DNA from 2 places in the Aeromonas sp. FDAARGOS 1414 genome. Region 1 is predicted to be linked to the other one. Evidence: predicted binding sites of a transcription regulator. Region 1 holds the regulator's gene; the other holds the start of a gene.
What was found. The regulator MetJ, encoded in region 1, represses methionine synthesis genes. The targets are predictions, from matches to a motif close to AGANNTCTAGANNTCT.

Region 1 (3,408 bases):
TGCGTGCTGAGCCTCTCGCCAGCCCAGCTGGCCGAAGCCAAAGCCCAGAACGTCTCTGTGCTCTCCTATCTCGCCAACATCACAGACAACCCGGTGATCGTGACTCTGGGGCCGCTCATTGCCTTTATCGCCATCAGCTCCTCCTTCCTCGGCCACTTCCTCGGTGCCCGCGAAAGCCTGAAAAGCCTGATCGCCAAGCCCACCGGCCTGCCGTTGGCCAAGGCGGACAAAGTCGGTATCGCCCTGATGTTCTTCTCTATCTGGGGTGCCGCCGTCATCAACCCGGGTATTCTGGGGCTGATGGAGACCCTTTCCGGCCCGGTCATCGCCATGATCCTGTTCATCATGCCGGTGATTGCCATCTATAAGGTGGAGGCGCTGGCCCGCTTCCGTAACGGCTGGACCAACGGCTTTATCCTGCTGACCGGTTCGCTGGCGGTATCGGCGCTGATCTTCAGCCTGTTGAAGTAACGACTCGCAGCAGATAACAAAGAGAGGCGACCCCGGGGTCGCCTCTCTTGTCTCTGTTCGGGCGTGAACTCAGCCCAGCTTGGCGCCGTTCTCCACCGCCTGCTCGGGAATGGCCATCACCACGGCGCCATCTGGCCGGTAGAAACCGGTCAGCAGAAACTCCGACTGAAACGGCCCTATCTGCTTGGTCGGGAAGTTGACCACGGCGATGATCTGGCGGCCCACCAGCTGCTCTGGCTGGTAGAGGGTGGTGATCTGGGCACTGCTCTTGCGAACCCCCAGTTCGGGGCCAAAATCCGCCCACACCTTGTAGGCCGGTTTGTGCGCCTCAGGGAACGGCTCGACCCGCACCAGAGTACCCACCCTCAACTCCACCATCTCGAAATCCTGCCAGCTAATCGTCTCCATTTCGGCTCCAGTTTATCGTGCACCTTGCATGACCCGCAGCATGGCCCAAAGAGAGCATCCCGTCTTCGGCGATCAGCCGTTTCGTTACGGCAGGCGGCCGTTTTGTTGGCGCCAGAGGGATGGAATGAGCCCGGTCTCGGCCAGGAAGCGCTCGCTGAAGGCCCCCTGATTCTGGTAACCACAACGGCTGGCAATCTCGCCGACGGGCAGCTGCGTGCAGGCAAGCAGGGTACACGCCAGCGCCATGCGCCGACTGCGAATGTAGTGGGAGACGCTCATCCCCAACTGCTGGCGAAAAGCGAGCTTGAACTGGCTCTGGCCAAGGCAGGCGATGGCGGCGAGTTGCTGATTGGTCAGCGGGGCGGCGAGGTTGGCATCGATATGGCGTTGCACCTTGAGGATGCGGGCGGCAAGACGCGGCGTGGCTGCGCTCTGCATCCCCTGCCCTTCAGCCAGCAGGGAGAGCCACACCTGCTCCATGCCCGCCACCTGTCGCCCTTCGGCCACCATGCGGTGCAGAAACGCGAGGTAGTGGCGCTGGGGCTCATCCAGCTCGATAAAGGGGTGAGCTGCCAGATCGCCGGGCAGCCAGTCGCTCTCCTGCACCAGAAACGAAAGCGCAGGATCGGCGGCGTAGTCGTGTCGCTCACCGGGGGCGATGATGCAGGCAGAACCGGGGGCAAGCCTGCGCCCCCGGCCCTGCACCTCGATCTCGAGGGGGCCGTCGAGGGGGATCACCAGCTGGGCAAAGTCGTGACTATGGCTGCAGACATGGTGGTGATAGTGGCGCAGGCTGAAGCGGGACATGGCAGATAGCAATGACGCGGCCAGGGCCGCGTCATTGGGGGTTATTCCTTGTCGAAATCTTCGATCTCTTTGCCCAGCGCTTCCATGATGGCGCGCGCTTCGGCAGGGACGCTGTCCGGATGATCCTTGCGCAAATCTTCGTCGCAAGGAAGCGGCTGGCCGGTGAAAGCGTGCAGGAAGGCTTCACAGAGCAGCTCGCTGTTGGTCGCATGACGCAGGTTGTTCACCTGACGGCGGGTGCGCTCATCGGTCAACACTTTCAACACCTTGAGCGGGATCGAGACGGTAATCTTCTTGACCTGTTCGCTCTTCTTACCGTGTTCCGCGTAGGGGCTGACGTAGTCGCCGTTCCACTCTGTTCCCATGACTCACCTGTTCTCATTTAGCCGTGAGCGCGGATTTTAACCCTTAAGGAAATTAATGGCAATCCAACAGCAAAGCCATTTAGACGTCTAGAAGTGTTGACGGCCTTTTTAAGCTGGCGTAGTGTGGTTCATCATGATGCCAGCATTGGCACGATTGCGTGTGGCAAAAGCAGCGTGGCAGGAAGAGCGGCCACCGTCCAGAGAGATCAAGGAGAGAAACATGACCCACAAGGCCACCCTAGCGGTTCGCACCGGGATTGAGACAGACCAGCAACACGGTGCCGTGGTGCCCCCCATCTACCTCTCCAGCAACTACACCTTTGCCGACTTTGGCGAGCCCCGTCAATACGATTATGCCCGCTCCGGCAATCCGACCCGCACCAATCTGGCGAACGCGCTGGCGGCGCTGGAAGGGGGCGCTGGCGCCGTGGTCACCGGCACCGGCATGGGCGCCGTCCATCTGGTCACCACAGCACTGCTCAAGGCTGGGGATCTGCTGATTGCCCCTCACGACTGTTACGGCGGCACCTGGCGCCTGTTCGAGTATCTGGCGGCCAAGGGCCACTACCGGGTGCAGTTTGTCGATCAGGGGGATGAGGCCGCACTGGCCGCCGCGCTGGCGCAAAAACCTGCGCTGGTATGGGTCGAGACACCCTCCAACCCGCTGCTGCGGGTGGTGGATATCAGCGCCATCGCCAGCGCCGCCCACGAGGTGGGTGCACAGGTAGTGGTGGACAACACCTTCCTCTCCCCCCTGCTGCAACAGCCGCTCGCACTTGGTGCCGATGTGGTGGTGCACTCCACCACCAAGTACATCAACGGTCACTCAGACGTGGTGGGCGGGGTGGCGATTGCCAAGGAGGCCGCACTGGCCGAGTCGCTGGTGTGGTGGGCCAACTGTCTGGGGCTCACCTCCGGGGCATTCGATTCCTACCTCACCCTGCGCGGCCTGCGCACTCTGGCCCCCAGATTGCGCACCCATCAGGAGAACACCGATCGCATCCTCGCCTTCCTGCAACAGCAGCCGCTGGTGAAACGCATCTATCACCCCAGCCTGCCGAGCCATCCGGGCCACGATATTGCGCGCCGTCAACAGTCCGGCTTCGGCGCCATGCTAAGTTTTGAACTCGATTGCAGCGAGGCAGGCATTCGCGCCTTCCTCGCGGCCCTCGCCCTCTTCTCGGTGGCCGAGTCTCTCGGCGGAGTGGAGAGTCTGGTGGCCCATCCGGCCAGCATGACTCACAGGGCCATGACCCCGGTCGCGCAGCAGGCAGCAGGTATCAGCGCCCAGCTGCTGCGGTTGTCGGTCGGTATTGAACACGGTGAAGATCTGGTGGCCGATCTGGCACAGGCTTTT
Region 2 (3,408 bases), 1.4 Mb from region 1:
GCTGGGCCATTTGATGCTGGAAGGAATGGTCGCCGAGCACTACTGCTCCGATGCGGCGCGCAAACGGGAAGATCTCTCCTGGAACCGCTGGGGCAAGCGCTTCAACAAATATCTGGCGCGCCTCGAGTTTCTCTTCTCCCCCGACCTCTTCATTCTGGGGGGCGGCAGCGCAGCCAAGCTGGATAAGTTTATCGATCGCATCGAGACCCGGGCGCCGCTTATTCCGGCGGCCAGCCTCAATCAGGCGGGCATTATCGGGGCCGCCCTCTACGCGGCCGAGCAGCAGGGCTAACCGACGCTCACTGCAAGTCAGCAGATATCCAATGGAAAGGGCCCGGCACTGCTGCCGGGCCCTTTTGTTTGGCCATCATCTTGCGTGTTTGGCGCTTATCACCCGTTACATGTCGTCGAGTCGATGTACTCCGTGCACCAGTCGGGTCAGGCGGGTCTGCTCCAGCCTGGCCAGATTCTCGAGCAAGGCGGTGGTGGCCGGTGTCGGGCACTCCCGGGCCAGATGACTCAGCTCGCCCACCAGCTGCTCTTCCCAACGGCATACCTGAGTGACGATATCCTGGGTCTGGACTGATGCCGGCAGCTCGAAGCGGGTAATGGCAGGCAGCATATCCTCGCTGAAACTCTGGTTCAGCCAGGTCTCCCTGACCGCCTCTCCCAGCTGAGCAGCATATTCGTGCAGATGGGCACTGGCCGCATCCTCACGCCCTTGCAGATAGACCAGCAACATCCGGCTGCGCTCGCTGTCCACCTGACTGGTCAAACGCCCGTAACAGAGTCCGAGCTGGTGATGAACCTGCTCAAGATAGTGCAGCAACTCTTTGATCTGTTGGAATCTCATCGCACAGCCCTCCATGCTTGTCGACATCATCAGTATAAAAAACCGGCGCCACCGACCCAATCCCTATCCGAGCCCCTCTTGCGCTGCATCAAGGTTGACGCCGACAAAGTGACGGTCAGGTGATCCGGTCGCGAATAGGGAACGATTTGTGCAGCAATTTATGTAACGATGGAGGAGCATCAGGCTAGACAGCAGATGTGAACAGAAACGGGCTGACGAACTAATAAAACCAGCATTTACCCGATATAAACCATCTTTAATTCGGCCATGTGCCACGCAAGCGAAACAGGATCTGGATACGTAACATATCCACCCTGATCGTTATCCACCAGACAGAAATCCTTATCACTTTTTTAGACGTCTAGACGTAAAAACATGCGTTGACATGGCCATCCAGACATCTTAGCATCATCCTCCATGATGACAGAGTAACCCAGTGGAACCTCTGCCCAATTTCCCCGCCTGTAGCGCCCTGTGCTTTAAGGCTGTTAGCACGGAAGAATCCATGATTAAGTTGATCGGTCTCAACAAAGTCTACGGTACAGGCAGTGACGCCGTGCACGCCCTGCGTGATGTGAGTCTGCATGTACCCCAAGGCAAAATTTTCGGGGTGATCGGTGCCTCCGGTGCCGGCAAGAGTACCCTCATTCGTTGTGTCAACCTGCTGGAGCGCCCGACAGAGGGCCAAGTCATCGTTGATGGCCAGGATCTGGTCGCCCTGAGCGAACGGGATCTGACCCAGGCTCGCCGCCAGATCGGGATGATTTTCCAGCACTTCAACCTGCTTGCCTCCCGCACCGTGTTTGCCAACATCGCCTTTCCGCTGGAGTTGGCAGGCTGGAGCAAAGAGAAGATCCAGCAACGGGTTGCCGAGCTGCTGGCACTGGTCGGGCTGGAAGCCCGTGCCCAGGCCTATCCGTCCGAGCTTTCCGGCGGTCAGAAACAGCGCGTCGCCATTGCTCGTGCACTGGCACCGGCCCCCAAGGTACTGCTCTGCGACGAGGCCACCTCGGCCCTCGACCCGCAGACCACCCGCTCGATCCTGACCCTGCTCAAGGAGATCAACGTCAAGCTGGGGCTCACCATCCTGCTCATCACCCACGAGATGGATGTGGTGAAGGGGATCTGTGACGAAGTGGCCATCATCAGCGACGGCCGTCTGATCGAACAGGGCGAAGTGGCCTGGTTCTTCAGCAATGCCAAGACCCAGCTGGCGCGGGATTTCATCCACTCCACCATCCACCTGGAAGTACCCCAAGAGTATCAGGATCGGATGAGTGCGGAGCGGGTGCCGGGCAGCTACCCGCTGGTGAAGCTTGGCTTTACCGGCAGCACGGTCGATACGCCGCTGATCTCCGAGGCGAGCCGCCGTTTCAATATCGACATCAGTATTCTGAGCGCGGACATCGAGTACGCCGGTGGCGTCAAATTCGGTTTCCTGCTGGCCGAGCTGTTCGGGGATGAAGCCCAGTGCGAGGCGACCCAGCAGTTCCTTATCGACAACCACATTCAGCTGGAGGTAATGGGTTATGTCCGAAGCCATGATTAATCTGCTCATCACGGCCCTGGGCGACACCCTGATCATGGTGTTTGCCTCCGCCCTGTTCGGCTGCCTGCTGGGCCTGCCACTCGGCGTAGCGCTGCATGTGACCAAGGCGGGCCAGATCCTGGCCAACCCCTTGCTCAACCGTACTCTGGGTATGGTGGTCAACGTGGGTCGCTCGGTGCCCTTTATCATCCTGCTGGTCGCCATCATTCCGCTAACCCGGCTGATTGTCGGCACCAGTATCGGCACCATCGCTGCCATAGTGCCGCTGACTGTCGGTTGCATCCCTTTCATTGCCCGTCTGGTGGAAGGGGCCCTGATGGAAGTGCCGGACGGCCTGCTGGAAGCGGCCAAGGCGATGGGCGCCAAGCCGCTGCAAATCATCACCAAGGTGCTGCTGCCCGAGGCCCTGCCCGGCATCCTCAACAGCGTCACTATCACCCTCGTCACGCTGGTGAACTACTCCGCCATGGCCGGTGCCATCGGGGGCGGTGGTCTGGGCGATGTGGGTATTCGTTACGGCTATCAGCGCTTCGACCCGACCGTCATGCTGGTGACCGTGGTTATTCTGGTCGTACTGGTTCAACTCATCCAGAGCGCGGGTGAGCGCCTGGTCAACAAATATGATCATCGTTAATCGTCGATTTCTGACAGGAGGTTTTATGAAATTTGGCATCAAATCCGTTGCGGCAGCCCTGCTGGCCACTCTGGTACTGGCCGGTTGCGGTCAAAAGGAAGAGAACAAGACCCTGAAAGTAGGCGCCATCGCCGGCCCCGAGACCGAACTGGTTGAAGTGGCCGCCAAAGTGGCCAAGGAGAAATACGGCCTGACCGTCGAGGTGGTCAACTTCTCCGACTACGTCACCCCGAACGTGGCGCTGAACGATGGCAGCATCGACGTCAACGCCTTCCAGCACAAGCCCTATCTGGATGCCCAGATCCGTGATCGCGGCTTCAAGCTGGTGCCGGTCGGCAACACCTTCGTCTACCCGATCGCCGGTTACTCCAA

Region 2: the regulator MetJ is predicted to act here: its motif matches at 1,209-1,224, upstream of metN (methionine ABC transporter ATP-binding protein MetN).

The regions. Positions count from the first base shown of each region.
Region 1 is NZ_CP077210.1:3,109,090-3,112,497, forward strand. It holds gene I6L44_RS13930 (aromatic amino acid transport family protein) at 1-471, shown strand, start outside; gene I6L44_RS13935 (tRNA-binding protein) at 541-879, opposite strand; gene I6L44_RS13940 (AraC family transcriptional regulator) at 964-1,686, opposite strand; gene metJ (met regulon transcriptional regulator MetJ) at 1,728-2,051, opposite strand; gene metB (cystathionine gamma-synthase) at 2,272-3,408, shown strand, end outside.
Region 2 is NZ_CP077210.1:10,891-14,298, reverse strand. It holds gene ppgK (polyphosphate--glucose phosphotransferase) at 1-292, shown strand, start outside; gene I6L44_RS00055 (hypothetical protein) at 398-853, opposite strand; gene metN (methionine ABC transporter ATP-binding protein MetN) at 1,359-2,402, shown strand; gene I6L44_RS00045 (methionine ABC transporter permease) at 2,383-3,036, shown strand; gene metQ (methionine ABC transporter substrate-binding lipoprotein MetQ) at 3,062-3,408, shown strand, end outside.